Desulforamulus hydrothermalis Lam5 = DSM 18033: one gene and its partner. The protein of the gene in region 1 interacts with the protein of each later gene in a pairwise test. Links are inferred from orthologs where the notes say so. Each region holds a gene or a part of one and is shown on either strand. Other genes may lie near its edges. The genes, in order: ileS and rbsB.

The links.
Region 2: the proteins of ileS (region 1) and rbsB interact in binary tests that used the Escherichia coli proteins (3 or more experiments, as listed by UniProt). The link is inferred for Desulforamulus hydrothermalis Lam5 = DSM 18033 from one-to-one orthologs.

What each region holds. Positions count from the first base shown.
Region 1 is NZ_CAOS01000012.1:65,161-81,162, reverse strand. The notes cover bases 1,151-4,127. They hold ileS (isoleucine--tRNA ligase), read right to left. Parts: upstream 3,798-4,127; coding sequence 1,503-3,797; downstream 1,151-1,502. Other genes in these bases: DESHY_RS14895 (zinc finger domain-containing protein), read right to left, coding at 1,151-1,473. Outside these bases: DESHY_RS09740 (alpha/beta-type small acid-soluble spore protein), read left to right, coding at 420-674; more of DESHY_RS14895, read right to left, coding at 991-1,150; DESHY_RS09730 (DUF167 domain-containing protein), read right to left, coding at 4,174-4,473; DESHY_RS09725 (DivIVA domain-containing protein), read right to left, coding at 4,565-5,107; DESHY_RS09720 (YlmH family RNA-binding protein), read right to left, coding at 5,149-5,940; DESHY_RS09715 (YggT family protein), read right to left, coding at 5,941-6,195; DESHY_RS09710 (cell division protein SepF), read right to left, coding at 6,227-6,664; DESHY_RS09705 (YggS family pyridoxal phosphate-dependent enzyme), read right to left, coding at 6,679-7,356; DESHY_RS09700 (biotin/lipoyl attachment domain-containing protein), read right to left, coding at 7,373-8,368; phosphate signaling complex protein PhoU, read right to left, coding at 8,459-9,115; phosphate ABC transporter ATP-binding protein PstB, read right to left, coding at 9,144-9,899; two-component system histidine kinase PnpS, read right to left, coding at 10,177-11,538; DESHY_RS09680 (response regulator), read right to left, coding at 11,541-12,239; peptidoglycan editing factor PgeF, read right to left, coding at 12,264-13,085; DESHY_RS09670 (MBL fold metallo-hydrolase RNA specificity domain-containing protein), read right to left, coding at 13,100-14,683; DESHY_RS09665 (FmdB family zinc ribbon protein), read left to right, coding at 14,902-15,126; DESHY_RS09660 (BsuPI-related putative proteinase inhibitor), read right to left, coding at 15,291-16,002. UniProt on the Escherichia coli protein: Catalyzes the attachment of isoleucine to tRNA(Ile). As IleRS can inadvertently accommodate and process structurally similar amino acids such as valine, to avoid such errors it has two additional distinct tRNA(Ile)-dependent editing activities.
Region 2 is NZ_CAOS01000008.1:18,907-34,827, reverse strand. Bases 142-3,037 are described here. They hold rbsB (ribose ABC transporter substrate-binding protein RbsB), read left to right. Parts: upstream 142-1,069; coding sequence 1,070-2,005; downstream 2,006-3,037. Other genes in these bases: DESHY_RS05375 (sodium:calcium antiporter), read right to left, coding at 2,064-3,037; DESHY_RS05385 (ABC transporter permease), read left to right, coding at 142-995. In the rest of the region: DESHY_RS05390 (sugar ABC transporter ATP-binding protein), read left to right, coding at 1-57; more of DESHY_RS05385, read left to right, coding at 54-141; more of DESHY_RS05375, read right to left, coding at 3,038-3,050; DESHY_RS05370 (HIT family protein), read left to right, coding at 3,246-3,740; nadD (nicotinate-nucleotide adenylyltransferase), read left to right, coding at 3,922-4,533; DESHY_RS05360 (RNA recognition motif domain-containing protein), read left to right, coding at 4,651-4,905; bis(5'-nucleosyl)-tetraphosphatase (symmetrical) YqeK, read left to right, coding at 4,963-5,544; rsfS (ribosome silencing factor), read left to right, coding at 5,634-5,990; DESHY_RS05340 (AMP-binding protein), read left to right, coding at 6,387-8,051; leuS (leucine--tRNA ligase), read left to right, coding at 8,144-10,627; DESHY_RS05330 (DUF421 domain-containing protein), read left to right, coding at 10,719-11,411; DESHY_RS05325 (helix-hairpin-helix domain-containing protein), read left to right, coding at 11,570-12,196; DESHY_RS05320 (lytic transglycosylase domain-containing protein), read left to right, coding at 12,224-12,874; DESHY_RS05315 (DNA internalization-related competence protein ComEC/Rec2), read left to right, coding at 12,876-15,263; DESHY_RS05310 (hypothetical protein), read left to right, coding at 15,352-15,621; DESHY_RS05305 (MTH1187 family thiamine-binding protein), read left to right, coding at 15,715-15,921. UniProt on the Escherichia coli protein: Part of the ABC transporter complex RbsABC involved in ribose import. Binds ribose. Also serves as the primary chemoreceptor for chemotaxis.

The DNA of each region.
Region 1 (16,002 bases):
CGGCTGCAGTCCTTTTGCCTGAGAGTTTAACCGTTGCCCACAGCCGGCTAACCGGTTTTGCTCCTTCGGCGCCCTTTAGGGTCTCTCCCACAGCCTTCATCCGCTCCTATGCTTTTTCCATAATTTTATTTTCTTTCTATAATTTCAAAACCCTTTTCGTGAAAAATATTTTTTATGGCAGTTGAGAACAAATTAATATCATAAAGGCAAGATTGGCCGGGCATAATGATATTGCCCGGGTTTGTCCGGCAAACCGGGGGGCTTTATTATTTAGCTCTCCGTACACCGTCAGGTTTTGCCCGCTGTCATTCCCCGTGGGTCTGGCATGATAGCTAAGCAAAACCGGCGCCGGCCGCACTAGCCCGGCAAAGAGAAACCCTCCGCCGCAGGAGGGTTTCTTGTTCAGGGGGTATTGCCAGATGACAGCAAAGATAAAAACAACCAATCCGGAAAGCCGCAAGGTGCATAATAAGAACAACCGAGAAAAACAGCCCACAGCCATGGATTTGTTAAAACTGGAGATAGCCGCCGAGCTGGGTCTGGCTGATAAGGTAAAAAAAGAAGGCTGGGGTGCTTTAACTTCCATTGAATCAGGACGTATCGGCGGCATCATTACCCAGCGGGCCAAAAAGGGCCTGATCGATTTAGATGCTCTGCGGTCAGACAAAAAATAGGGAGCTGCCGTAAGCAGCTCCCAGACTGTAGACAAAGGTTGTAAAACAAAGTGAGGTGGTTTGATGATCCCCTGTCGGCGACTTGTCGAAGCACCGGTCACAGCACTTGATGAGCGAAAGGAGCCATTGGGTGGGGCGCCCACAGGACGTGGGTGCCAGCCGAACCGGGCCAGGATGGCCCGTTTGAGGCGACCCCAAGGGCCCCCGCAGCGAATCATAGTGCTGTCGGTGCGTAGACCGGAGCCAAAGGGGATCATAAACCACCGCTAATGTTTGTTAACACTCTGAGAGCTGCCGTAAGCAGCTCCCGCATATTTCATACTGTATGATATTGTTTTACCACACCGGCACAGCGGGGGCACAGGGAAGCATGTTCGGTATCTTTGCCCACATCCTGGTGGTACATCCAGCAGCGCTCGCACTTTTGGCCCGATGCGGCGGTTACTTTAACAGCCAGCTCCAATTCCTCACCTTTGACGGCATCTGCCGGAGCAGCAGACAGGGGCTGCAAATTTACCTGAGAAACAATAAACAGGGTAGCCAGTTCTTCGGCCATTGGCTGCAGCAGTTCTGCCACCTCGCCGGCTGCATAAAGGTCAACGGCCGCCTCCAAAGCATTACCAATCACTTTTTGTTGGCGGGCGTTTTCCAGCGCCTTTAATACCTCTTTGCGAACAGCGTGAATTTTCTCCCACTTTTTCTCCAGTTCATCGTCCAGGTAGCGCTCATTTACCTGCGGCATATCCAGCAGCTGTACACTGGCCGGACGCTCACCCACTACCGGCATATGCTTATAAATTTCTTCGGTGGTAAAGGCTAAGACCGGCGTCAGCAGACGAACCAGTGCATCCCGGCCCCCGGTAGAGGAACCGTTTGGGGCCGGGGGGGGGTTCCAAGGGAGTGCCGGGGGGGGCAGTTATACGGGGGGGTTTTTAATGACATCCAAGTAAAAAGGCGCTCAGGTTTACCCCCGGAAATAATTGTGTACCCGCAGGGTAAACCAAGGTGGAATTCATAATTTTCATAGGCCGCCAGCACCTGGTTGATTAATTTGTGCAGTTCCAGCAGGGCTACCCGGTCTAACTCAGGCAACTGTTCATAGGCCACTTCGTCCTGCACCGGGTTGTAGTCATACAGGTTGCCCAGCAGGAAGCGGGCGGTGTTGCGAATCTTACGATATGCTTCGGCAATCTGTTTTAAAATATTGGGGGACAGCGCCAGGTCTGAACGGTAATCCGCCGAAGACACCCAAAGACGCAGAATGTCTGCACCCATCTGGTCACAAATTTTCAGGGGATCCACCACATTGCCCAGGGATTTGGACATCTTGCGTCCCTTTTCATCCACTGTAAAACCGTGGGTTAGTACAGTTTTATAGGGTGGTTGGCCGGTTACTGCCACAGCGGTGGATAAGGAGGAGTTAAACCAACCCCGGTGCTGGTCACTGCCTTCCAGGTACAAGTCAGCCGGCCACTGCAGTTCCGGCCACAATGCAGGCTGGTTCAGTACCGCCAGGTGGCTGGAGCCGGAATCAAACCAAACATCCATGGTATCAGTTTCCTTGCGGAAATCTTTGCCCTTACCGCAGTGGTGACAGGTTAACCCAGGCGGCACCAGCTCATTGGCTTCTTTGGCAAACCAAATATCTGACCCGTGTTCCTTAAACAATTTTTCAATATGGGCAATGGTTTCTTCCGTAATAATTTCTTTACCGCAGTCATTGCAGTAGAAAATGGGAATTGGCACACCCCAGGTTCGCTGGCGGGATACGCACCAGTCACCCCGTCCTTCCACCATATTGTAAATACGGTCTTCACCCCAGGCCGGCACCCAGTTAACATTGCGAATAGCCTGAAGAGCTTTCTGGCGAAAACCGTCCACCGAAGCAAACCATTGTTCAGTGGCCCGGAAGAAAATGGGTTGTTTGCAACGCCAGCAGTGGGGGTACTGGTGTTTTATCTGACCATGCCCCAGCAGGACATTTTTTTCTTTTAATTCTTCAATAATAGTTTTATTGGCATCCAGGATAAACTGCCCCTCAAACTTGCCGCCTTCTGCCGTAAACCTGCCCCGGTTATCCAACGGCGCTAAAACAGGTAAGCCGTATTGCTTGCCCACCTGGAAATCTTCTTCGCCATGCCCCGGCGCCGTGTGTACAGCTCCGGTACCGGCCTCCAGGGTAACGTGCTCTCCTAAAATAACCAGAGAATCACGCTCCATAAAGGGATGCCGGCAGACCACCCGTTCCAGTTGTTCTCCTTTATAAGTATCCAGGATTGCTGCCTCGGCAGCCTCCACCGCTTGCCGGAAAGCATCCAGCAAACCTTTGGCCACCACAACTTTATGACCGTTAACCAAGGCCAATACATATTCAAATTCCGGATGAACCGCAATGGCCACGTTAGCCGGCAGGGTCCAGGGAGTGGTGGTCCAGATTACCACAGCCGCATCCTCAGGCAGAATCCCCCGGCCGTCCTTAACCGGAAATTTAACATAAATTGAGGGAGAGGTTTTATCGGCATACTCAACTTCTGCTTCAGCCAGTGCTGTTTCACAGCAGGCGCACCAGTACACCGGCTTAAGACCCTTGTAAATATAACCCTTTTTGGCCATTTCCCCAAATACACGAATTTGTGTGGCCTCATATTGAGGCAACAGGGTATAGTAGGGCCGCTGCCAATCACCCCGTACCCCTAAGCGTTGAAATTCCTCACTTTGAATTTTCGCCCACTGCAGCGCATAATCACGGCACTTAGCCCGAAACTCAACCGGACTGACCTGGTGGCGGTTAATGCCCAGTTGCTTAATGGCCTGTTGCTCGATGGGCAGCCCATGGGTATCCCACCCCGGTACATAGGGAGCATCATAACCGGCCATTGATCGATATTTTACCACCATATCCTTTAACACCTTATTTAAAGTATGTCCCAGGTGGATATGCCCGTTGGCATAGGGGGGGCCGTCATGCAAAATGTACTTGGTCTTACCCCGGTTTTTGGCCTGTACTTTGTTGTACAGGTCAATCTCCTGCCAATACTTCAAGATTTCCGGTTCTTTTTGCGGTAAATTGCCCCGCATGGGAAAATCTGTTTGTGGTAAATTAAGGGTTTTGCTGTAGTCCACTGAAACCACTCCTGCCTTTTTGCACTTTGTGTAAAAATAAAAGCCCGCCCCAAAGGGACGAGCTGATTACCCGCGGTACCACCCTCATGAACAGGACCACGCCTGAACACTCCGAACACCTTTAACGGCGGCGCACCGACCCAACCTACTCCCTGTGTCAAAAGGTTTCAGCAGGTACCTCCCGGGTGATTTTCAAAGGATGGCTCTGACCCGGATTCCACCAAGCCCGGGCTCTCTGTCCAGCTCCCATCATTTTACTTTCCCGCTCATTGGCGTTGCCAATATTTAAATAACAGCAATATTATAACCAAATGCGACACTCAGGTCAACCGCAGGCCGTAAATCAATTCGAGGAAGGCGCTTGCCGGGATTCAAGTTAAGAACAGTCCCTGCCTTGAATTGCCGCCAGAGCCTGGGCCTGATTAATTCCTTCGATGCGAACGGTCTTATTGCGGCCGGTATGGCCTGCTATGATTGTAACATTGTTTTTGGCCACCCCAAACAACTGAGCAAGAAATTTGCAGCAGGCTTCGTTAGCCGCACCATCTACCGGCGGCGCGGTTAAACGAATTTTGACAGCACCGGCCAATTGGCCGGCCAGACCGTTTTGGGAAGCTCTGGGCTGCACCCGCACTTTAATAACAACTCCTGTTCCATCCTGTCTGATATCCAGCACATAATCACTCCCCAACCAGCTTATCGGTAAAAGAGAAACCAAGCCCGGGCAGCCACCGGCCGGTGTAGTTCAGTGCCAAATATTTATCTAATTAAGCACTTTCTTCTGCCTCCTCCACAGCGGCCAGTTTGCCTTCCACCATAGCCAGCTGGGCTTCCAGCAAAGCTTTAAATTTAACTTTAAAGATATTAGCCTGTTTCTCCAAGCGGCGGTATTCCTCCAAAATGGCGCCAACCCTCCGGTCAGCCAGTTTAATCATTTCCTCCGCCTTTTGTGAAGCCTCGTGCAGCATCCGTTCCGCTTCTTCTTCCGCCTTTTGCTTAACGGTTCTGGCAGCCACCTCCGCCTGTTCCAGCATAACTCTGGCTTCCTTTTCGGCGTTGTTGCGCATGTCTTCCGCATTTTTTTGGGCCATCACCAGGGTACGCTGTAAGGCATCTTCCAATTCCCGGTAATGCACCATGCTTTCTTCCGCCCGGGCTAATTTCTCTCTTAATTCATGGTTTTCCACAAACAGTCTTTCATAATGATCTTTAATTTTTTGTACCCACGCATCCACCTGTTTTACATCGTACCCGCGCAGAGTTCTGGCAAACTCTTTGGTTTGAATTTCCATGGGCGTTAATACTGTCATTTGCTGCACCCCCGTCTGCTGCCTTTATGATGTAGAATCCTTTATAAAAAACGCTTAATGACTATCCCTATGCGGCCGCTTTTGGTATTTCCCCTTACTTCTGCCAATTCAAGCCTGCCCCGGCCGCGCAGGGAGATAATATCCCCCTGCCGTACGGGAGCCGCCGCATTGGCACAAGTATGCCAGTTTAAACTTAGTTTTTCAGCCAGTATTTCCCTTACCAGGCGTGTCCTAGAGGTGCCAAAGCCGGCCGCCGCCACTGCATCGATGCGCAGCGAAGCCACCGTGGTCTTGATTTCCTTTACCCTTACTTCCGGCAGCACCAGCTCTGCGGGCAGTATCTCCCTAACCGTCACCCGAACCCGGTGTACCCTGGTTAAATGAGTACTTAGGTAAGATGCTACCTCTCGCGTCGCCACCACCTGACAGCCGTTATTCGTAACAAGCAAATCCCCCACCATTTCCCGCTTGATACCTAACCCTAAAACAGAACCTAAAAAATCCCGGTGGGTTACCTGAACCATTTTAAAATTGCCTTCCACCGCTAATACAACGGTATCATAGTCAATCTCATTTTCGTCCAAATAATCAGGAAAAATGGCAATTCGCACCCTCTCAGCGGCAGGGTACCCGCCATTGGTGCCAAACTCAAGATCGGGAATGCGCTCTAATACAGAAATGATGAGACCCGTGTGGTACGGGTCATAAAAGTTGGTAAGCAACGGCCGGTGGTTTTTCAAAACCTTTTCCGCATCATCCAATACTTTGGCAATAACCACCTTTTCTTCCTGATCTCGTATGCTGCCCAGCAAAGATTGCCGATCCAGTTTCATTTATCTCACCAAACCAAAGATAAATTGTTGAATCATGCGCAGCACCAGAAAAGCAATAATCGGGGAAATATCGATCATGCCGATGGGCGGGATAAACCGCCGGAAAATGTTTAAATAGGGATCGGTGGTTTCATACAGAAAGCGTGTAATGGGATTATAGGGATTGTGCGGAATCCAGGACAACAAAATTCTGATTAACAGCATCATTTCATAGACCCAAAAGGCCACATGCAGAAAAGACGTTATATTATTCATGATTCACCCCGTCAAATATATACTTGGTATTTTACTGGGATCTGGCCCAGGAGAAAATACTTTTCTCCCTGGTCTCTCTGCCTGTATCGTTGGCAATATCAATATGGCTGGGTACAAAAAGAAAAATGTTTTGCCCCACCTTTTGCATGTCGCCGCTTAATGCAAAGGTAGTACCGCTGATAAAATCAACAATGCGCCTGGCTTGTTCAGCGCCGGCCCGTTCTAAATTAACTACAACCGCCCGTCTGTTTTTCAGGTTATCGGCAATGTTTTGAGCCTCATCAAAGGAAGCAGGTTCGCAAACCACCACCCGCAGCTGTCGCCCGGTATGCAGGCTTACCACCGGAGCGTTTTTTCGTTTGGCTTGCGGCAGTCCTTCATTTCTGTCTGTTGTTTCTTCCCGGCCCTGCTCCTCTGTTTCATCAAAACCCATGAAACCAAGTATTTTATCAAACATACCTATGGCCACCTAAATCCCTCCTTTTATTGCCGGCTGCCAAAAATAGCGGTACCGATTCTTACCATGGTGGAACCCTCTTCTATAGCCACCGGAAAGTCATTGGTCATTCCCATTGACAGCTGTTCCATTTTTACCCCTGGTACAGCTTTTAACTGAGCAGCCATTTGTCTTAATTGACGGAACACCGGCCTTACTTCCTCCGGATCCTCCACCAGGGGAGCAACGGTCATCAATCCCTGGATGGCAATTCCCGGCAGAGCAGCTGCCTCTGCTACAAAATCAGCCACCTCGTCAACCGGCAAACCATACTTGGTGGCTTCCCCGGCTACGTTTACCTGAACTAAAACAGGTGTTACCAGGCCGGCTTCCTGAGACCGGCGATTCAATTCCAGCGCCAGCGACCAGCGATCCAATGAATGCACCAGGGCAACCTTGCCAACAACAGATTTAACTTTGTTGCTTTGCAAGTGGCCAATCATATGCCAGCGGGCTCCGGCTACCGCCGGATATTTCCGGCATAACTCCTGAACTCGGTTTTCACCCAGGTCTGCCACACCGGCCGCAACCGCTGCTATGGCACCGGCAGCCGGCACATTTTTAGTTACGGCAATAAGTTTTACAGAGGCAGGATCTCTATTTACTTTTAAAGCACTTGCCATAATTTGTTTTTGAATAACAGCCAGGTTTGTTGCAATACTCATGCTATCCCCGCCTTATCTAAAGCTTGTCTCCTTCCCTGGCAAAGGCAGGATTTACCACATATCTGATGCCGGGTTGAATATCTGTTCCCCGGATTGCCACCCGCCCCTCAAGGCGCCCGGTTACTTCCACCGGCAGCCAGCGAACAAATCCTTTCCAAGCCAGGTAAATACCGTACCGGTTATCCCTTTGCACCAGGGACTTTTCATCAATCAAAATACCCTTCAGTATGGCTGTGGTAATGTGGAATTTAATTTTGCGATAATGGAGAATTTCATCCGGGTAGTTCTTGACAATAAATAAAACAGCCGGTTGTTCCCCTAAAAAAACTTTATCAACCCGGGCCTCAACAACCTGACCGGCCCATTTCAGCTTCAGGACCGTATCCTTTTGCTGCTGGATTTGCTTTACATCATTTAGGGAAAACAAAGCGTAAACATATATCGGTGCCAGGTTATCAATAACTTTTGCCACAGGTTGTCCGTGCTCAACCAGGGACTTGGTTTCTTCAGGCAGGTCACTTTTTATTTTATCCAGTGCGGGTATTTCCACAACATCAAGATTACCCGGCAGCAAAACCGTTTCCCAGCCATCCACATGACGGCACACCACCCCGCTGACCGGCGCTTTAACCGCATAGCGTTTGACACCCGAGACAGCATCGATATCAGAAGCCGCCAGCTCGCCAAAGCTCGTCCCTGCTTTCACCCGTTCGCCATCAGCCACCAAAAATTTCATATTTCCTTTAAGGGGAGCCTTTACTAAATATTCCTGTTTTATTAAAATTCCCTCAGCGGCATAATCTTGCTCCACAACCCCCGGTTGCAGTACATCAACCGTAATCAATTGTTTATAGATAAAAGACTTTGCGCTGCTGGCAAACAACCAACCCATGGCTGCAATTATAAAACAAATTAACACAAAACAGAGGAAACGATTCCCGTTAACCACCCTTACCTTGCGGTGGCGTCCAGCTTTATGCTTGATGCCTGATCCTTCCGTCTTCACCACCACCCTTGTTCTTCCAGTAAAAGGTTTTCGACAGTCAATTGTTAAATTCCTTCGTAAAAAAAACGCCCTTTAGGGCGTTTTTTTCTGCCTGTGCTAATTCAGTTCCAGCCGTTCGCCGGTTACCTGGTAAACTACTGCTTCTCCGATATTGGTGGCATGATCCGCAATACGTTCCAAAAACCTGGCCACAAACAACAGGTAAGTCGCCTGGCCAATGGTTGAGGGATCCCGCTTCATATAAGCAACCAGGTGTTTAAAAGTTTGGTGATAAATATGGTCAACCTCGTCATCAGCTTGACACATTTCTCTTGCTTTGTCCGGATCATTGTGAACATAGGCATCCAAGCCGTCCTTAACCATCTGCTGAGCCAGTTTGGCCATAGCGGTAATGCCCACCAGGGGCTTAATCAGCTTTTGATCGGCCAGGCACATGGTCACTCTGGCAATATCCACCGAATGATCTGCCATTCGCTCTAAGCTCATAACAATACGAAGGCCTGTAATGAGAATTCGTAAATCCTTCGCCATAGGTTGCTGGGTAGCTATAATTTTAATGATTTTATCTTCAATCTGATAACGCTGCTCATCAACAATATCGTCCCCTTCAATGACTTCCCCGGCTAAAACCGGATCCTGGGTGGCCAGGGATTTAACAGCGTTATAAATGGATTTCTCCACCACACTGGCCATACGCAAGACATCCTGTTGTAATTCTGCCAATGCTTTGTCAAAGGACTGTCGGGTGGTCAAGGCTGAAGTACCCCCTTAAAGTAGTTTTTTATCCAAAACGCCCGGTAATGTAATCCTCCGTTCGCTTGTCTCGGGGACCGGTGAAAATAAGTTCGGTATTGCCAAATTCAATCAACTCACCGTTTAGGAAGAATGCTGTGCTGTCGGAAACCCGGGCCGCCTGCTGCATATTGTGAGTAACAATTACAATGGTGTACTGGTTTTTTAACTCCCGAATCAACTCTTCCACCTTGAGGGTGGAAATGGGGTCCAGGGCAGAGGTGGGTTCATCCATTAACAGCACTTCGGGTTCCACCGCTAACAGCCTGGCAATACAAAGACGCTGCTGCTGGCCGCCGGATAATCCCAAAGCCGTCTTGTGCAACCGGTCTTTCACCTCATCCCAAAGGGCAGCGGCCTTAAGACTTTTTTCTACAATTTGATCCAGGATACGACGATCCTTTTGACCGTGAATCCGGGGACCATAAGCTATATTATCATATACTGTCATGGGAAAAGGGTTAGGACGCTGAAAAACCATGCCAACTCTTTTGCGCAGCGCCACCACATCTATATCCGGGCCATAGAGGTCCTGCCCGTCCAGCATCACCTTTCCCTCTACCCGTACTCCTTCAATGAGATCGTTCATGCGGTTTAAGGTTCTGAGAAAAGTAGACTTGCCGCATCCCGAAGGACCAATCAGCGCTGTTACTTTTTTTTCTTCTATATCAAGGTTAATATTGGATAATGCCTGCAAGTCACGGTAAAACAGGTTAAGATCTCTGACTGTTATCTTGTACGCCACAGCGTTACCTCCCGCTTTAAAAATGGTAAAGGGAAAGTTTAAAGGTGAGAATAATGAAAAACATCTCATTTCTCACCCCATACACACTTATCAAAGTGTATCAACCTCATGTTATGCATCTATTGCTGCAATGTTAAAATAATGTTAATTAATTAAAATGCCAGAGTGTCCCTAAACACATTGTTGTAGCCGTTGCTTTGGCCAGTGGCCGGCAGGGAATTATAAAACCGCCTCAACTTGTTTTTTGCAACCTTTATTTAGAGTTTGCATGCTTTAATTATTCTTGCAAGGGCAGGGAGAAGCTGAAAATACTTCCCGCTTCATCGCTTGTTGCCCATATCTTCCCGCCGTGGGCCTCCACAATATGTTTTGAAATAGACAGACCCAACCCGGTACCGCCCATTTCCCTGCTCCTGGCCTTATCCACCCGGTAAAACCTTTCAAACACCCGGGGCAGGCTTTCCGGCGGGATGCCGATGCCTGTATCGGCAACGGATACGGTCACTTCATCCCGGCTAAAGTTTACTTTTATCTTAACCTTGCCGCCCGGCAAGGTATATTTAATGGCGTTATCCACCAGGTTAATCATTACCTGTGATAAAAATCCCTGATCGCCAGGCACCGGCGGCATCTCCTGCGGCAGTTCCCCGGTCAATTCGATATTCTTTTCCCAGGCCCTGGGCGCAAACATTTTTACCGTATTGTCAATCACTTCAGTCAGATCCACCGGTTGCTTATTAAGCTTGCTGCGCCGGTCTTCCAGACGGGACAATTTTAGTAAATCATCAATCAAATTAGCCAGGCGCTTGCCCTCAGCATTAATAATAGACAGGAAGTTTTTAGCGGTAGCGGGGTCTTCCACGGCTCCATCCAGCAGAGTTTCCACAAAACCGTTAATTGAAGTCAGGGGGGTTCTTAATTCATGGGAAACATTGGCGACAAACTCAGATCGCATTCTTTCTAATTTTCGCCGCTCAGTAACATCTGTCAACAGGCCAACCACGCCCATTTTTTCCTCCTGGTTACCTTTCAGCGGCGAAATTTCTACTCGGAACAGTCGCGGTTCGGGCGTCAGCACCTGCAATTCGTTATTCAACACCGGCTGCATACTGTTGAGGGCCCGGATAAAAAGTTGTTCCAATTCATGGTTGCGAATTACCTTTATTAATTGATTGCCTATCCATTCTTCTTCTTTTACATTAAAAATACTTTCTACCACCGGGTTGACCAGAATCACTCGGCCATCCTTGTCCAGGGCAATTACACCGTCAGCCATACTGTTTAAAATTGCCCGGGCGCGGTTTCGTTCTTCAGTGATAACGGTTAGATTTTTTCTCAGTTCCCGGGCCATGTAGTTAATGCTCCAGGCCAGGTCGTCCAGTTCCTCTTCTCCTTTAACCCGGATTTCAGCATCTAAAAAACCGCCGGCCATTTCCTGAGCCACAGAAGTAATTTGTTCCACCGGGGAAATCAGGCGCCGGTTGGTAAGCCAGGCCATCACCACTGTAGCCCAGAAGGACCCCAGCAGCACCGTCAGCAAATCCACAACGCCCAGAGATCTGAGAAAAGTTAACACCATAAAAACACTAAACAGGAAAACATAGCTGCCAATTGCCCGCTGCCGAATGCCCTTTAGCATCCTCAGGCCTCCTTAAAGCGGTAACCTACTCCCCGTACGGTTTCAATAAATTGAGGAGCCCCGGAAATTTGTTCCAACTTCTGGCGAATATGACGAATGTGGACATCCACCGTCCTTGAGTCGCCGGCAAAATCATACCCCCAAATTTGTTCCAGCAAAAAGTCCCGGGTAAATACCTTGCCCGGATTGCGGGCCAGATAACGCAGCAATTCAAATTCCTTGGGTGTAAGATCCTGTTTGATGCCGTTATAAGAAACAATAAAGCGTTCTTGATCAATTATCAGTTTTCCCGCTGTAATCCTGCCGGCATCTTCGTTAATCTGGTTTTCCGCAGTCTGACGGCGCAGCCGGGCTTTCACCCTGGCCACCAGTTCCCGGGGGCTGAACGGCTTGGTTATATAGTCGTCCGCTCCCATTTCCAGCCCCAGCACTTTATCTAATTCCTCCCCTCGCGCACTGAGCATAATGATGGGGATAGAGCGGGTGGCGGGATCCTGGTGCAAACTGCGGCAAACAGCTAATCCATCCTGTCCCGGCAACATAACATCAAGAACAATCAGATCCGGGCTTTCACTCCGGGCCAGAGCCACGGCGGCGTTGCCATCCCCGGCCTGCAGCACTTGAAAACCCTCTCGCTCCAAATTAAATTTTACCAGTTCCCGAATGGGCTGTTCGTCGTCAACAATCAGTATTTTGGGCAAGGACTTTGCACTCCTTTGGTTTGCTCATTCCTTTATCATGATTAAAGACGCCATACGGCCGGTTTTCCCTTGCTCCCGGCGATAGGAAAAAAAACAATCCGTGCGGCAGGCTGTGCATAAACCGGCCACGGTTATATGTTCCGCCGGTACCCCTGCGTCCAATAAAACTCGCCGGTTGGTTTCCCATAAATCCAGCAGCCAGTGATGCGGCCCCAGCGGTTTAAGCAGTTCGGGCCAGTAAGAAAATTCTTTGGCCAGAGCCTGCTGCACCGGAAGGTCAACCTGATAGCAACAGGGCCCGATGGAGGGACCGATAGCAGCTAAAATATCAACCGGTCGACAGCCGTATACGGCTGTCATTTTAGCAACCGTTGCAGAAGCAATCCTCTGTACGGTACCCCGCCATCCGGCGTGGGCTAAGCCGATACAGGTGCGCACCGGGTCGTACAACAAAATGGGTACACAATCAGCGTAAAAACTGGCTAACGGCAAACCGGCAATATTGGTAATCAGGGCATCCGTGGCCGGGATGGACGTGGCATAGTCCAGGGCACCTCTGCCCCGGTGCTTTAGATCCACCACCTCCACCCTGCTGCCATGAACCTGTTCTGCCGCCACCAGATGTAACGGGTTGATGCCAATGGCGGTACAGGCCGCCGCACGGTTTGCCCGCGCCAGGTCCGGCCGGTCTCCCACATGCAGGGCCATATTTAAACTGTCATAAGGAGGAGCACTGAAGCCGCCCCGGCGGGTGGTAAAACCGTGGGTAATCCGGCCGCTGCGGTTAAAGGCAGCAAAGGTAACAAATGTTAAATCCCCTTTATGTTGAATACATATCCCCGGCATACAACACCTCCGGCTTAGGCCAGTTGTTGGGACTCGGCTGTCTCATCCTGGAGTATTTCATGCATTTGTACCTCCAACTCAGCCAATTGCCGCAGCAAGACAGAGTATTTTGCAACGGGTAATTGTCCTTGCAGCACACGCTGCATTTTCTCGGCAATACCCTGCCAGGTGTCCACCAAAATTTGCGGTGCCTGCTGAGGCACGGGAGGAGTTAAATCCACCTTTTCTAACCAGCGGGGCACAACCGCATTAATGCCCGATTCTTTAATTAAGTTTTCCAGAGCACCGGCTGCCTTGGCTTCCCCGTGCACAATAAATACCTGTTTTATATTATTAAAGTTTTTAATCCAGTTGAGCAGGGCCGGTTGGTCAGCATGGGCTGAAAAACCGTCAATACTGCGAATTTCTGCCCGGACAGCCACTTCTTCCCCGTGAATGCGGACGGTTTTTTCTCCCGACAGAATACGCCGCCCCAGGGTTCCTTCCGCCTGGTACCCGACAAACAAAACAGTGCATTCCGGGCGCCACAGGTTGTGGCGCAGGTGGTGTTTAATCCTTCCGGCGTCACACATGCCACTGGCCGATATTATGATGGCCGAGCCTTTCAGAAAGTTTAATTCTCTGGACTCTTCCATGGATAATGTGGTTCTGATATTAGCCATTTCCAGCGGGTTGCAACCCTGCGCAATTAGTTCCTGGGTTTCTTGATCACAAATATCACAGTTATTGCGAAAAATCTCGGTGGCTTTGATGGCCATAGGGCTGTCAATATAAATAGGCATTTCCGGGATAGCCCCTTGCATGCGCAATTCGTTAATGCTGTAAAGAATATCTTGCGTGCGGCCGGCGGCAAAAGCCGGGATAATCAGCTTACCGCCTTTGCTATAAGTGTCAACGATTGCCTGCTGCAACAGTTCCAGTTTGTTATCCGCATGCCGGTGCAGACGGTTGCCATAGGTGGCTTCCATGATGACATAATCAGCCTCGGCAATGAATGTAGGATCTTTGATAAAGGGCTGATCGGTATTGCCAATGTCGCCGGAAAAAACCAGTTTGGTTTCTTTGCCGTCGGCCTCTTTTACCCACATTTCAATCATGGAGGAGCCCAGGATATGCCCGGCATCGCGAAAGCAGACTTTTACATCAGGGCTGATCGGAATAAGGCCGTTGTAATTTACCCGTTCAAAATACTTTAAAGCATTGGCACCGTCCTCTGCGGTATATATGGGCTCAATCAGCTTACGCCCCTGGCGGCGGTATTTACGGTTCTTTCTTTCTACTTCCATTTCTTGTATGTGACCGCAATCGGGCAATAGTATCTCACACAAATCTACCGTGGCTGAGGTGGCAATTACCCGCCCCTTAAACCCATGCTTAATAAGCTTGGGCAACAGCCCGCTATGGTCAATATGAGCATGCGTTAACAGCACATAATCCACACTGGACGGAGCAATAGGGAAATTACGGTAATTTCGCTCTTTTATTTCCTTGCTGCCCTGAAACAGCCCGCAATCTACCAGCAACCGGGTTAATCCGGTATCCACCAAAAAACAAGAGCCGGTAACGGTTTCAGCAGCCCCCAAAAATTGTATGTACATTATACTCCCTCCCCGTTCAAGCATTTGCATTACTATTTCTTGCAATTGTACTAAAAACCTTTATTTTCAACAAAATTCTTTACCTTGCAACTGCCGATTAACCTTTAACAATAATATAACCCGATTCTTCGTCTTGTCTAACAGACCTTGACAATTCCCAAAGGGTGGTTTTAACTAATAACGGGTAAAACTTTTAACTAATGGAGGTGTAGCGGTTAATGCCTATATACGAATTCCGCTGCAGTAAATGCCGGCATAAGTTTCAAAAACTTTGCCGTCTGGGGGAAACCGGCCAAAACCTAATATGCCCTGTCTGCCAGTCCCCCTCTCCCGTCCGGGTAATGTCAGGTTTTACGGTTAACAACCCCGGTGCCCTGTATGGCAGCCGGGGCGATAGCTGCAAAAGCTGTACTTCCAGTAACTGCAGCGCCTGCCGGCATTAAAAGGCGGCCCCGTCCGGACAGGGGCCGCCTTGGCTTAAGGATAAAGGTACCGGTAGACCGGAGCCAAAGGGGATCATAAACCACCGGTAATGTTTGTCGACACTCTGATGCAACCCGTAACTGATACGGGTTGCATTTATATTATTGTTGATAAAGCGGGCTGTTTAAGACAAACTCAAACAGCGGAACTCGGCACTGTCAATCCGGATACGGCTTTGGTTGCCGGTGCGGGGGTTAAAGGTAAAGCGCAACTCGGCCGTTACCGCTGTGGCAGGTACCCGCCCGGTGGTAAAGCTGAATAATTCATAAACTTCATCTTCTATCAAGGCCGGCGAAAAGGGGCCTTGAGGTGCTACCCCAACCACCGTGCCGCTTCGGTTGCGGAAAAACACCTGCACACCGAAACTAAAGTTGCCCATCCGGGAACCTTCCACATCTTCCGCCACCCGGAAGCTAACCCGGTTGTTGCTGCCGCCAACAATGGGGATTACCTGTGCTAAGGTGGCCGGTTCGTCCGGCAGATTGCCCATTTCCACCGCAAACCGGCCGGTAAAAGCAACTTCCGAACGGCGTACATTGGCGGCATTCCAGTTTCGGGGCCGGGTAGCGCTGAGCCAGCTTTCAAAATTTGCATTTTGCAGCAGGTTTGCTCCGGTGCACTCAAAGGGCGGTGTAGGGGTTGGGGTAGGCATTACATCACCTTCCCGGATCCTTAACCTGATTCTTATGGCTGTGTTTTGCAAGCCACGGGCCACATTGAAAGCCTCTAAAACATAATCCCCGGGTCTAACCTGTCTGCCTGCGTCATCTCTTTGATCCCAGACATAACGGTAGATGGCAGTTTGGTTTGGCCTGATTGTAACGACGGCACTTTGC
Region 2 (15,921 bases), on another replicon or contig:
CATCATGAAGTAACGGAAGAAGCATTTATGCACTGTGCCACCGGAGGTGTACAATGAATAGTTTTAAAAATCTTTTGCAAAAATACAAATTAGGTCCCCTCATTGGTTTGGCATTAATTTGCGTGACACTAAGTTTTTTAAGCGACCGTTTTTTTACCGCTTCCAACCTGCTTAATGTGGCGCGCCAGGTGTCCATTAACGCATTATTGGGAGTGGGTATGACTTTCGTTATTTTGACAGGCGGGATTGACCTGTCGGTTGGCTCCATATTAGCACTGTCCGGTGCCCTGGCGGCAGGCTCTCTGGCCCTGGGGTTTGATCCGGTACTGTCAGTTCTTGTGGCCTGTTTGGTTGGTTTATTGGCCGGTGTTATAAACGGTACCATTGTTGCTTTTGGTCGGGTTGCTCCCTTTGTTGCTACACTGGCTACCATGACTTTATTCCGGGGGGCTACCCTGATTTATACCGAAGGCAGGCCCATCCGGGCGGTGGCCGAAGGATTTAACCAGTTGGGCGGCGGCTATCTTGGCCCGGTTCCCACACCGGTAGTTATTACCGGGCTGGTATTTATCCTGGCCTGGTTTTTCCTTAATCACATGACGCCCGGCAGAAGAATATTTGCCATTGGCGGTAATGAAGAAGCAGCTATACTCAGCGGCATCAAAACAAGCCGTTACAAAATTCTGGTTTATTCAATCAGCGGTCTGTTAGCCGGTTTAGCCGGTGCCGTTTTAACCTCACGCCTGTTATCTGCTCAGCCTACCGCCGGTTACGGTTATGAACTGGACGCCATTGCGGCTGTAGTAATTGGCGGTACCAGTTTGAGCGGCGGTGCCGGCGGTGTTCTGGGCACCCTGGTGGGGGCGCTGATCATCGGCGTAATAGATAATGGATTAAATTTGTTAAACGTGTCGTCGTTCTATCAGCAGGCAGTAAAAGGTTTGATTATCTTGATTGCCGTTCTGCTGGATCGTCGCAACACGGTCAGGAGGTGATAGGGCCGGAAAACCGTTAAAATAAGAAAGAAGTTTTAAGGAAAAAATATTTAACTTTTATGGAGGGGAAGTATATGAAAAAATTTTGGAAATTAACAGCTGTTTTGTTAAGCGTTGTTTTCCTGGCCGGCCTTGTTAGCGGTTGCGCCGGTAAGCAACAAGCCCAGGAAGCTCCCAAAGCGGAAGAACAAAAACAATTGACCATTGGTTTAGCTTTGTCTACATTAAACAACCCCTTCTTTGTGGACATGAAAGACGGTGCCCAGGCAGCTGCAGATAAAATCGGCGCCAAACTTGTAGTGATGGATGCTCAGGACGATGCTTCCAAACAGGTTTCTCAGGTGGAAGACCTGATTCAGCAAAAAGTGGATGTTATCCTGTTGAACCCCACCGACAGCGACGGTCTGGTGACAGCCGTTAAGGATGCCAACAAAGCCAACATTCCTGTTATCACCCTGGATCGCAGCGTAAACGGCGGCACCGTAGTATCTCATATTGCTTCTGATAACGTAGCCGGCGGCAAAATGGCTGCTGACTTTATCGTAGAACAGTTAAAAGGTAAAGGCAAAGTGGTAGAACTGGAAGGCATTGCCGGTACTTCTGCAGCCCGTGACCGCGGCCAAGGCTTCCACGAGGTAATGGATAAGCAAACAGACATTAAGGTTGTTGCCAAGCAGCCGGCTGATTTTGACCGCTCTAAAGGTATGTCTGTAATGGAAAACATTCTGCAAAGCCAGCCGGAAATTAATGCTGTGTTTGCACACAACGACGAAATGGCTTTAGGCGCTTTGCAAGCCATTGAAGCTGCGAAAAAACAAATCCTGGTGGTTGGCTTTGACGGCAACGATGATGCTGTAAAAGCTGTTAATGATGGTAAAATGGCTGCTACAGTTGCTCAGCAACCCAAGCTGATCGGTGAGCTGGGTGTTCAGGTGGCAGAAAAAGTTAAGAAGGGCGAAAAGGTAGAAGCGCAAATTCCTGCTGAATTAAAACTGATTACCAAGCAATAGCCTAACGCAAAACGCACCGGCTTCCCGGCGAGGGAGGCCGGTTTTTTCCTTTTGCAAATTAATACATTACAATAACCGCTCCCACAAAAATTAAATAAAACACGCTGTTCAGGGCCAGCGTAAGAGGGCGAATTTCTCCCCGCCACCTGAGCAGCAGGAACACGCTGCCCGCTGCCGTAAGGGCCAGGATGGCACAAATAAGGCCCAGAGGAGACAGCTTCCAGGGGGTGAGCAGAATGCCCAGGGCGGGAATCACTGAACTTTGAAATACCATGGCGCCGGTGATGTTGCCCAGAGCCAGCGTATCTTTACCTTGCCTCACCCAGATAACACTGTTGAACTTCTCGGGCAGCTCGGTGGCAATGGGGGCAATGATTAAAGATAAAATAAATGCCGGCACTCCCCAGACAGCAGCCAGTCTTTCAATTTCTATCACAAACAAATGGGCACCCAGGATAATTCCCGCCAGGGCGATAATAACCTGACTGAGAACCGGCAGAAGCCCCGGGTTGGCCTGGCGCCGGGCCAGGTACAGCGGGTTAAGGTTCTCACACTGATCCCCGGCGCAGCCCAACGTTTTATAAACATAATAGAGATAAGCAGCTATTAAAAATAAAGCCACCGCAGGTTTAAAGCCGTCACTGAATATACCTGCCAGGACGGCAGTGGTATAAACCAGCAAGAAAAATTTTAAATCACGGTTCATCACTTGCTTGTCGATTAACATACTTTCCCGCTGTTTGCCTTTGACTTTCCACACCAGAGCTGCAAATCCCGTAATAGACAGGGCCAGGGTAGACAACATAAAAGGAGCACCCAGAATGGCGCCGATGCCGACTTCTTCAGCCATATCCCCGGTACCGAAAAGGATGGCAATCACCGGAATCATGGTTTCCGGCAAAGCAGTACCCACTGCCGCCAAAAGGCTGCCCACAGCTCCTTCCGATAGATTTAATTTTTTGCCCAACCACTCAATGCCATTGGTAAACACCTCGGCGCTGAGCAAAATAATGGCCAGGCTGGCAATCAGGAGTAGATAGGTCATGGTTGGTAGTTCGATCCTTTCTCTGTTGTGCTTTTGCCTCCATCCTCTAAATTCCCCATAAATTAAGCCTGTCATACAAACCGCTAACGAGGCAAAATAAAGTTTAAACAACTTGGCGGCGGCAGGGATTTATTCGTGTAAAAAGAATTAACAACTTAGCATGTACAATATTTTAAAGCGGGAGTTGATGCTTTAATGGAAAATTTGTGGGCGCCTTGGCGGTCAATTTATATTGGCAAGCCGCCAGCCGGTTGTATTTTTTGCGAAAAATTAGCCTCCCGGGAAGATCAGGAAAATCTGGTTGTTTACCGGGGTGATAAAACCTTTGTCATTATGAATTTATATCCCTATAATAACGGTCATTTACTGGTTGCCCCCAAGCGGCATGTGTCGGACATCACCGAGTTAACAGACGAGGAGCTGCTGGAATTAAACAAAATGACACAATTTATGGTGCAGGCGCTGCGTCAAGCTTTTGGCAACCCCCATGGCTTCAATATCGGCATTAATCTGGGCAAGGTGGCCGGGGCGGGCATTCCGGGCCACCTCCATGTCCACATTGTGCCGCGCTGGGAAGGCGACGCCAACTTTATGGCCGTGGTGGGAGACACCCGGGTAATTTCGGAAGGGCTGCAAAGAACCTATGAAAAAATAACCGGAGCAATCGAAAAACTGCGGGGAGAAAACTAACGTAATTAACCTGGCCGTGCCTGCATAGTCCTGCTCAGTTCAGACCAACCTATAATCACCGGCATGATTTACGCGGACTTTGGCCCTTGCCCAGCAAGGGCATTTTTTTGCAAATTGTTGCTTTTTGTCATGCTAAATTATACAATTACTGTTAGTAACAGTCGGAAGGGAAAAGTTTTAAGTGCAAAAGATCTGTCTGATGGGAGGAACCTTTGACCCCATTCATTACGGGCATTTGGTCGTAGCTGAAGAAGTGCGGCAAAAATTTAACCTGCCCAAGGTACTTTTTATTCCTGCCGCCAGGCCGCCTCATAAAACAGACCAGGATATTACTGATGCTACGCACCGGGTTAATATGGTTCGCCTGGCGGTTGCCAGCAACCCCTATTTTGCGGTATCAACCCTGGAGGTGGCGAGACAGGGGCTTTCTTATACCATAGACACAGTGCGCCAAATCAAGCAGCTTTATCAAACAGAAAAAATATATTTTATTACCGGGGCGGATGCCGTTTTGCAAATTATTAACTGGAAAGAAGCAGCCCAACTGTTATCAATGTGTACCTTTATTGCCGCCACCCGGCCGGGTTACAACCTGAATAATTTGCAGTCATCCCTGGCATCCTTACCGCAGGACATTATTGAAAGGATACTGCCGTTGGAGGTGCCGGCATTGTCCATCTCATCCAGCGATATTCGCCAAAGAGTCAGGGAAGGGAGAAGCATCAAATACTTGCTGCCCGAAGCTGTTGAGGCATATATTTTTAAAAACCGTTTATACACCTGCCACAACTAATTATCTCCTCAAATGGAAATATCTTAGCCAACCGGCCGCTGCATTTAGTCACTGTCATCGGCAAATAATAAAAGCACCAGGTAAATATGAGAACCATTGCTGAAAGAGGTGACAACAGTGGCAACTTTATATGTGGGCAACCTGCCCTGGGCTACCAAGGCGGAAGACTTGCAGGAAGCTTTTTCCCAATACGGTGAAGTGTTTAGCAGCCGGGTGATTACCGACCGAGAGACCGGTCGCTCCCGAGGCTTTGGTTTCGTTGAAGTAAACGATGCTGATGTGGAAAAAATGGTGGCCGCCCTCAATGGCACTGAACTGGGTGGCAGAATCATTACCGTAAACGAGGCAAAGGCTCGTGAGCCACGGACTTAACGGACTAAACCTCCAACCCCAGGGATTGGAGGTTTTTTCACGACAGGGGGGAGTTTATTGTTTAACGAAGAATACATTAAGGTAAAACTTAGCCTGCAAATGCCGGAAGAACGCTTTAAGCATCTGGTAGGAGTGGCAGAAACGGCAGAAAAACTGGCTCACCGCTTTGGGGCGGATCCTCAAAAGGCCCGTCTGGCGGGACTGCTGCATGATATTGCCAGGGATTTCAGTGATGATGAAATGTTAAAGCGGGCCCGGCAGGCCAACCTGCCGGTCAGTGAGTACGGCTTTGCCATGCCCTTACTTTTGCACGGGCCGGTGGGGGCGGTGATGGCCAGGGAAGAATTTGGTATCAGCGACCCGGACATTCTTAATGCCATTGCCGTACATACCGTTGGTTCAGAGGATATGAGTCAACTGGATAAAATACTGTTTGTGGCGGATAAGATTGAGCCAAACCGCCGCCACCAAAATGTGGAGGAGATGCGCAAGCTGGCAGTACAGGATTTGGACGCTGCTCTCTTAAGTTGTTTTGACGAAAGTATTCGCTATGCTTTAAAAATCGGTTGCCTGTTGCACCCTACCAGTGTTAAAGCCCGCAATGCCATTTTGTATGCCCGGGGATGTTACCGCCGTTAACAGGAATAAATAATTGCTAACATAAGGGAAAATAACGTAATAAGATATCATAAGCCAAAACAAAAGCAGAGTACCGGGGAGGGTTTTCATTGACGCTGAGCGCCAAAGAAATTGTTAATATTGCACACAAAGCGGCTGATGATAAAAAAGCAACCGATATTACCGTTTTGGATATCAGCCATATTTCTATTATCTGTGATTACTTCCTTATCTGTACCGGTCGTTCCAGCACCCAGGTGCAGGCGGTGGCCGAGCACATAGAAGAAACCCTGGAGGAAGCGGGCGTACGCCCGCTGCGCATTGAAGGGTTCCGGGAGGGCAGCTGGATTTTGCTGGATTACGGCGATGTGGTAATTCATGTATTCCAGGAGATGGAACGCGGCTTTTACAACCTGGAGCGTCTTTGGGGCGATGCCCGGTTGGTTGAAATACCCGCCAACAAGTAAAATTAACAAAACATTCGTTGACATAAGTGAATTGTCTGGTTATAATAACCACTATATAAAAACAAAAGCAAATACATTATTGACGGTGATGGGGAGCAGTAAGCGGTGTAACCCGGCAGAGAGCCGCCGGTTGGTGCAAGGCGGTGGGCCAAATTGCTGAATCTCGCCCCGGAGTTGTTTGGGGGAAATATATTACCTTAAACCGGGTATGCCCGTTACAGCTTTTAAGGGGATAAGTCATTTGCTTATCAACCGGGGTGGTACCGCGGGAGTAACCTCTCGTCCCTATGGGATGAGAGGTTTTTATATTTTTAAAGCCTGTTTGCTTTTGACAGGGCCTAAAAATCTGACGCCCCATAAAACAGAATTTTCCGGAAAATAATCAGGAGGGATATTATGCAGGAATTGGACAGAATTACAATAGGAGCGTTATTAGACCGCGTGGCGGCGGCACAACCTGACCATGAGGCACTGGTTTACAGCGAACGCAATCTTCGTTACAGTTACCGGCAATTTAACGAGCTTTGCCGTAAGGTGGCCAAAGGGCTGATGGCCCTGGGGATTCAAAAGGGCGAACATATTGCCGTCTGGGCTACCAACGTGCCGGAATGGGTAACTTTGCAATTTGCCACCGGTAAAATGGGGGCTGTCCTGGTAACTGTCAATACCAATTACAAAACCTTTGAGCTGGAGTATTTGCTGAAGCAGTCTGACAGCACAACCCTGGTGATGATCAGCGGCACCAAAACATCAGATTATATAAAAATGGTTAATGAGTTATGCCCGGAGTTAGCCGATTGCCCGCCCGGTCAGCTGCAGTCGGCCCGGCTGCCCCTGTTAAAAAATATTATTTTTATCGGAGATAAAACTCCGCCGGGTATGCTAAACTGGCAAGATCTGCTGACGCTGGCTGATCAGGTAACTGACGAAGAACTGGATGCCCGCCAGGCCAGCCTGGATCCTGACGATGTAATTAATATGCAATATACTTCCGGCACCACCGGCTTTCCTAAGGGTGTTATGTTGACCCATTTTAACATCGTAAACAATGCTCACAGCATTGCTAACTGCATGGCCTTTGGCCCCCGGGACCGCCTTTGCATTCCGGTGCCCTTTTTCCATTGCTTTGGCTGTGTGCTGGGTACTATGACCTGTGTGGTATCCGGTGCTACCATGGTGCCGCTGGAAGTTTTCCACCCGGTGAAAGTGCTGGAAACCATTGAGAGGGAAAAATGCACGGCGGTGCACGGGGTGCCTACCATGTTCATTATGGAACTGGAGGAAATGAATAAGAGAAATTATGATACCGGCAGCCTGCGTACCGGCATTATGGCCGGATCGCCCTGCCCCATTGAAGTAATGAAAGCGGTGGTAAACCGGATGGGTGCTCGCGAAATTACCATCACCTACGGCCAAACCGAAGCCTCGCCGGCCATTACCATGACCCGGATTGAAGATCCCATTGAATTGCGGGTAACCACGGTGGGACGGGTGATTCCCAATGTGGAAGCCAAAATCGTAGATCCGGAAACCGGGGAAGATTGCCCGCCGGGTGTTCAGGGTGAAATTGTCGCCAGAGGGTATAATGTAATGAAAGGTTATTATAAAATGCCGGAAGCTACCGCCCAGGCCATCGACCGGGAGGGCTGGCTGCATACCGGTGACCTGGGAATTATGGATGAAAAAGGTTACTTTAAAATTACCGGCCGTTTGAAGGATATGATTATTCGCGGCGGGGAAAATATTTACCCACGGGAGATTGAAGAATTTCTTTATACCCACCCCGCCATAAAAGATGTGCAAGTTATCGGGGTGCCCAGCTTAAAGTACGGCGAGGAAGTGCTGGCCTACATTCAATTAAGGGAAGGATACAGTTTAACCAAAGAAGAGGTTCAGGCTTACTGTAAAGATAAAATTGCCAAATATAAAATACCTTCTTATGTCTTATTCACCGACAGCTACCCCACCACTGCCAGCGGTAAAATTCAAAAATTTAAATTGCGCGAACAGGCCATTAGCACCCTGGGTCTGGAGAGCCTGACCAAAATTGAAACAGCTTAGGATTGTTGAAAAACCGCACCGTTCGTGGTAAAATTTGCGAGGAATACGAGTTTGGCTTTCCGCTATTACAGTACGACTAGGGGGCAAGTGTTTTGCAGGAACAATATAACTTTAAACAAATAGAAAGCAAATGGCAGCAGTATTGGGAAGAACAGGATATTTACCGGGTACCGGATGACTCCCAACGGCCTAAATACTATTGCCTGGAAATGTTCCCTTACCCGTCCGGCAAATTACACATGGGCCATGTGCGCAACTATTCCATCGGAGATGTTATTGCCCGCTTTAAAACCATGCAGGGCTACGATGTTTTGCACCCCATGGGGTGGGACGCTTTCGGCCTGCCTGCTGAAAACGCCGCCATCAAGCACGGCATTCCGCCGGCCACCTGGACCTGGGATAATATTGCACACATGAAGGGGCAGCTCAAACAACTGGGTTTAAGTTATGACTGGCGGCGGGAAGTGGCCACCTGCCACCCCGAATACTACCGCTGGGGCCAGTGGCTGTTTCTCCAGCTATACAAAAAAGGCTTGTGCTACAAAAAACATGCCCGGGTCAACTGGTGCCCTGATTGCGCCACGGTATTGGCCAACGAGCAGGTTGTTGAGGGTGCCTGTGAACGCTGCAGTGCCCCGGTGGAACAAAAAGAACTGGACCAGTGGTTTTTCCGTATCACCGATTACTCCCAGCGGTTGCTGGATGATCTGAAAAAATTGCCGGGCTGGCCCGATAAGGTTAAAATCATGCAGGAAAACTGGATCGGCCGCAGCGAAGGAGCTGAGCTGACCTTTAAAGCAGCTGCTACCGGGGATGAAATTACAGTTTTCACCACCCGGCCGGATACTGTTTACGGCGTTACTTACATGGTGCTGGCGCCGGAACACCCCCTGGTGGCCAAGCTGTCTGCCGGTACACCCCAGGAAACTGCAGTGGCCGAATTTGTTAACCGGGTGAGCAATCAAACTGAATTGGCCCGCACCAGCTCAGAAAAAGAAGGGGTGTTTATCGGAGCCTATTGTATCAACCCCTTTAACGGCGAGCAGGTTCCCATTTTAACCGCCAATTATGTGCTTTATCATTACGGTACCGGTGCTGTAATGGGCGTGCCCGCTCACGACGAGAGGGACTTTGAGTTTGCCAAAAAATATAACCTGCCCATTAAAGTTGTTATTCATCCTTCGCCGGCACAGCCTTTAAATGAGGTTGAGATGACCGATGCCTACACCGGCGACGGCATTATGGTAAATTCCGGTCCCTTTGACGGAACCCCCAACCGGCAGGGGATTCGTAAGGTAATTCAATTTGCCGAAGCCAAGGGCATTGGCAAAGGGGTAGTTAATTACCGGCTGCGGGATTGGTTAATTTCCCGCCAGCGCTACTGGGGTACACCGATTCCCATAATTTATTGCAAAACATGCGGCGCTGTGCCTGTACCGGAAGACCGGTTGCCGGTGCTGCTGCCTACCGATGTAGCCTTTAAGCCCACCGGGGAATCACCTTTAAAAAGCCGGCCGGACTTTGTTAATACCGTCTGCCCGCAGTGCGGCGGTCCTGCCCAGCGGGAAACCGATACCATGGATACCTTTGTGGATTCCTCCTGGTATTTCCTGCGTTATACCAGCCCCCGGGATACCGGGCAGGCCTGGGACAAAGCCAAAGCCGACCGCTGGATGCCGGTAGATCAGTATATCGGCGGCGTTGAGCACGCCATTTTGCACCTGCTGTATTCCCGGTTCTTTACCAAGGTGTTTTATGACTTGGGCCTGGTTAATGCGGAGGAGCCTTTCGCCAATTTGCTGACCCAGGGCATGGTATTAAAAGACGGGGCCAAGATGTCTAAATCCAAGGGCAATGTGGTCAGTCCGGAAGAAATTATTGAACGCTACGGGGCAGATACAGCACGGTTATTTATCCTGTTTGCGGCGCCGCCCGAGCGGGATTTGGAATGGAGCGACCGGGGGGTTGAAGGCTGCCACCGCTTCCTTAACCGGGTATGGCGTCTGGTTTATTCTGTGCAAGACCAGGTAGCTGCCGCCCCGGCTATCCAACCGGGAACTTCGTTGGTAGGCGTACACAAAGAAATGCGCCGGTTAACCCATTATGCCATCAAAAAAGTTACCGAGGATATCAGCGGCCGCTTTAACTTTAATACCGCCATCAGTGCCATTATGGAGCTGGTTAACGGTCTTTACACCTACCGCGATAAAGTGGCGGAAGTGGAGCGGGATGCGGCTGTCTTGGCGGAAGCGGTAAACACCGCGATTATCCTGCTGGCTCCCTTTGCCCCGCATATTGCGGAGGAATTATGGCAGGCCACCGGACACCGAGACAGCGTGCACCGCCAGCCTTGGCCCGCCTACGACCCGGCTGCCCTGGTGGAAGATGAAGTGGAAATTGTTGTTCAAATAAACGGCAAAGTTCGGGAACGCTTGCATATACCGGCCAACATGAGTCCTGCCGAAATGCAGCAATACGTGATGGATCAAGCATCGGTACAAGCGTTAATTGCCGGCAAACAGGTAATTAAGGTTATTCCCGTGCCCGGCAAGCTGATTAATATAGTCGTAAAATAAGGCACCCCTGGCGGGTGCCTTATTATTATTCATGTATGTACCGCCGTCAGCCATCCTATACTAAGATGTAGATGCCTACGGAGGTGGAGGTATGGAAGAACTGTTGGCGCATGTTTGGCGAACCGTTGTCATCTACCTGGCGGTACTGGTGATTGTCCGGCTGACGGGCAAGCGGGAGATCGGTCAGCTTTCTTCCTTTGACTTTGTGGTGGCCATCATCCTGGCAGAGCTGGCGGCCATTCCCATGGAGTCTTTGGATATTCCCATCTGGCACGGCATAATTCCCATTGCCACCCTGGGGCTGTTAGAGGTGGGCTTTTCTTATCTGACGCTAATTAATCGTCCGCTGCGCAAATTATTATACGGCACGCCCCAAATCATTATAGAAAACGGCAAGTTGTTAAAACATGAGATGCGTTCTTCCCGCTATAACCTGGATGACTTGTTAAGCCAGCTGCGGGAAAAAGGTTACCATAATATTGAGGATGTGGAATATGCCATTTTAGAAACCTCCGGCCGCTTAAGCGTTATTCCCCGCTCCCAGAAACGGCCGGTAACCCCGGAAGATTTAGGTATATCTACCGAATATGAAGGTTTGCCCACCGTATTGGTAATGGACGGTGATGTGTTAAAGGAAAATCTCAGCAAAATAAACCTTAGTGAGGCATGGTTAAAGGAACGGCTTGCTGAAAAGGGTTTGCACCCCAAAAAAGTTTTACTGGCCACTTTGAATACCAAAGGGCAGTTGATTGTGGATTGCCAGCATGATGCTGCAACCAAGTAAAATCCGGCCGGCAGCACCTTGCCGGTACCTGGTGCTTTGTTTTTGAGAGCTTTGCAGGAAAATGTAAGATCAGATAGAAGTATTAAAAAACTTGGCGCAGGCAAACCTGACAGGACATTTTCTCCGCTAAACTGCCGGGTTTTGGGGAGGGCGTGCCTATGTTGAACCTGGGTCGTAAAGAACAAGGCCTCATCATCATAGTGGCAGCTATTGTCCTTTTTGTGGCCGGCTATCAGTATGCCCAGCGGTCGCAACCGGCGGTGGAATTGACCAACGCCGGCGGCCAGCCTGAGCAAGCCGGTGACAACGGTCCGGTGGTGCATGTGGTGGGAGCGGTGGAAAAGCCGGGTCTGTATAAACTGCCGCCAGGCAGCAGGGTAAATGATGCCCTGGTCCGGGCGGTGCCCCTGCCGGAGGCTGATGTGGGTGCCTTAAACCTGGCGGAACCGTTAAAGGACGGACGCAAGCTGGTAGTTCCGCTCCGGCAGGAACAGCAACAGGCGGCTCTCCAAACAGCACCGTCGAGCCACCAAACTGCGGTTGCCGCCGGCTTGTCGCAGCCGTCCGGGGCACCGGTTAGTTCTTCCGGCGGCTTGGTAAATATTAACACCGCCGGTGTGGCGGAGTTGGATACCCTGCCTGGGATTGGTCCGGCTCTGGCGGAAAGAATTATTCAATACCGGCAGGCTAACGGCCCTTTTCAGACCATCGAGGATTTGCAAAATGTTTCCGGCATCGGTGAGAAAAAATATGCTCAGCTGCAGCATAAAATCACCGTCCGGTAGCTATTGGGCGGTTTAAGGAGTGAGCACATGGAAACATCTATGTTGTGCAGGCTGATCCTTTTGCAAGCAATGGCGGCCGGCCGCAACAGTGTTTCGTTAACTGAAAAGCATGATTCACAGTTTTCTTTGCTGCTGGCCCGGTTGCTGGCGGCGCAAGCAGGTTCCGGGCCGGCCGGTATGGCGCAGGCTGCCCCGCCGGTGGCAGCGGTACCCTGGCTGCCGCAATATCAAAAACCGGCCATGGCTGCCGCTCAGGCGGCGGCCGAGGCTTTTAAGGCGGCCCGGGGCAGCAAACCCTATGAGGCTGTGGTTGAAAAGGCAGCCCTGCGCCATGGGGTGGATCCTGCCCTGTGCAAGGCGGTGGCCCGTGTGGAGTCGGGGTTTAATCCAGGTGCCACATCCGAGGCGGGTGCCATGGGCCTGATGCAGCTAATGCCCGGCACCGCCCGGAGTCTGGGGGTAACCAATCCTTATGATCCGGCACAAAATGCAGATGCGGGAGTTCGCTATTTGAAGTCCATGCTGGACAAGTATAAAGGTGACGTAAAACTGGCACTGGCAGCCTATAATGCAGGGCCGGCTGCGGTGGACCGCCACCGGGGCGTGCCTCCCTACGGAGAAACCCTGCAGTACATTGATAAGGTAACCGGTTTTTGGCGCCTTTACGCAGGGGGATAAGATGCAACGCCCACTGGTTTTGCTGGTATTGGCCCTGGCTTTGGGGATTCTTGGGGCCACCTACAGTGAAATAAGTACTGCCGCCGCCATGACAGCAGCGGTTATTGCCTTTTGCACAGCAGTAATAGGTTTCATCAGGGCCTGGCGCATCAATGGCTGGGTTCTTTTTTGTCTTTTTTTTACCCTGGGCCTGCTGGTAACAGCCAATCAAAGGGCTGCGGTGTCAGACCTGCCGGCCGACCGGCAGGGCCGGCAGGTGCAGCTGGCAGGAACGGTGATAGACCGGCCGGACGTAAGAGCGGAGGCGGTTTTTTTTAAATTTGCCGTTGGCGATACTCCCGGAAGTCCTGTTAAAGCAGTGCTGCGAGTTAAAATAAAAGGTACGGTTAAGGATATTCGCTACGGCGACCGCTTGGCCTTGACAGGGTTTATCAACCGGCCGCCGCCGCCCGGCAACCCCGGCGCTTTTGACTACCGGGCCTGGTTAAACAGGCAGGGTATGGCGGCTGTTCTTACGGTGCCTGACGGGGAGACTGTCAAGATCCTGGGCAGCGGGGGCAACCGGCTGTGGCGGCTGGCCTATGGGATACGGGACAGCCTGGAAAAGATAATCGATCAAACCATGAACAAAACCAACGCTGCGGTAGTTAAAGGTCTTTTGTTCGGCACCCGGGGCGAAATTCCCCAGGAAGTACAATTGGCTTTTAATCAAACGGGGCTGGTCCACATCCTCAGCGTATCCGGCTATCATGTGGGCGTGGTAACTGTTGCTTTGCTGGCTCTCTTGCGGCTGCTGAAGGTACCCGGCTCTTATACCGCTGTTATTGCTATCCCGGTGCTGCTTTTTTATGCTGTAATGACCGGGTTGGAACCGGCGGTTTGCCGCGCCACCGTGATGGCGGTGCTGCTTTTGCTGGCACGCCAGGTGGGCCGGCAGAACGACTGGCCCACTTCTCTGGCTGCCGCCGCCGGGATAATTTTACTGGTTAACCCCCTTGATTTATTTGATATTGGTTTTCAACTGTCTTTTGCTGCCACCTGGGGGCTACTGTATTTAACGCCGCAACTGAACCGTTTTTGCCACCGGCTGCCCGGCTATGTTTGTTCGCTGCTGACTGTGCCGCTGGCTGCCCAGCTGGCCACTTGGTTGCCGGTGGTCTTGTATTTTAACCTGGTATCGCCGGTTTCGTTGCTGGCTAATGTGTTGACAGCCCACCTGGTTGCGCTGATTATGCTGTTTGGAGGTACAGCCCTGCTTCTGGGGGTAATCCTGCTGCCGCTGGCCCAATTTATTAATGTGGCCACCGGGTTATTGACCGAGCTGTTTCTCTGGTTGGTGCAATTTTGCCATGCTCTGCCCGGGGCGGCCTGGTACATTCCGGCGCCGCCGCTGTGGCTGGTGGCTGTCTACTATCTGATGCTGGTGGGAGTGTTTGAATTACTGAGGCGGCCGGAGCGGCAGGCGGCGATTAAACAACTGATCAGCCGGTTGGCCGTTCCGGGCCGCAACCGGCGGTGGGCCGCTTGTTTGGCCTTAGGCTTATTGCTGGCCGGTATCTGCCTGCTGCGGCCGGTGAATCACGGGCTGGCACTGCATTTTATCGATGTGGGTCAGGGGGACAGCACCCTGATTATTACGCCCAATAAAAGAACCGTACTGGTGGATGCCGGCGGCTGGCCGGAAGAATTGGTGAGCGGCAAGGGAGCGGGGAATCAGGTGGTGGTACCCTATTTGCACAGGTTGGGGATCAATCAACTGGATGTGCTGCTGATTACCCATCCCCATAACGATCATGCCGGCGGTGCTGGCGCCGTGATCAAGGCCATGCCCGTTAAGCTGGTCTTGGTATCGCCCTACGGACAGGAGGCCGCACACAAGGGGGATGACGGCTACGATTTACTGCTGCAACAAATCAGGCGGCAAGCAATTCCCCTGCAAACAGCTGTCGCCGGGCAACAATTAAAGGTTGATCCTGCGGTGGACATGCGGTTCCTAGGGCCGCAGACTTTGTATAGCGGCACCAGGTCGGACGCCAACAACAACAGCCTGGTGCTGTTAATCAATTATCGCGGCAGGACAGCCTTGTTGACCGGTGACATAGAAACTGAGGCCCAGCGGGATTTAATTGAAGGGGGCGGTCTTTCCCGGACAGAGGTTTTAAAAGTACCGCACCACGGCAGCGCTTACGGTCACCCGGCTTTCTTCAACCTGCTGCAGCCGGCGGCGGCGGTTATTTCGGTGGGAGCCAACAACCGTTTCGGCCACCCGGCAGAAGCTGCTCTGGAAAACCTCAGAGAACTGAACTGCAACATTTACCGGACAGACTTGCAGGGAGCAGTTATACTAAACACCGACGGAACCAAATGGACGGTAAAAACAGGCAAATAAAAGCTGCGACAAAGGTTAGGCAAAACAGTCTGAACCCCTTACGGTCAAAGGGCATAAAATGAACAAAAATCAAAAGGAAGCGGTAACAATGCCGAAAGGGTTTAAGGAAATTAATGTTTTGCTGGCTCATGACACCTTTAAGGCCCTATTCAGCAGCGATGCCTTGAAAGTTACCCAGCTAAACGCCGTGATCGCCCTGCTGATTAAACTTGGCATACCCTTTGATCTGGAGTTTTCACCGGGTACCAGGCGTCTGGCGGCGGCTGCGGAATTGGTTATTTATATTAACCCGTCCACCACTCTAAACTTTACCATCAGTTTTGAAGCAGGTGCCACTGTTTTTGGCGGGCTTATATGATGCTGTTAACGGCGTGCCGGAATCACTTTGTCAGGCAGGCCAGGCTGTAATATAATAGTATTGACCGGAAATAGTGTAGAGAGGTGAGCATCTATGGCTATTGTAGAGGTAACTGTTATACCGCTGGGAACCGGCACTACCGGTTTAAGCAGCTATGTGGCCGGGTGCCTGCAGGTATTGGAACAGGCGACAGATATTAAATACCAGCTGACACCGATGGGAACCGTGATGGAGGGGGAACTGCCAAGGCTACTGGAATTGGTCAGCCAAATGCACGAGCAGCCCTTTTTGGCAGGTGCC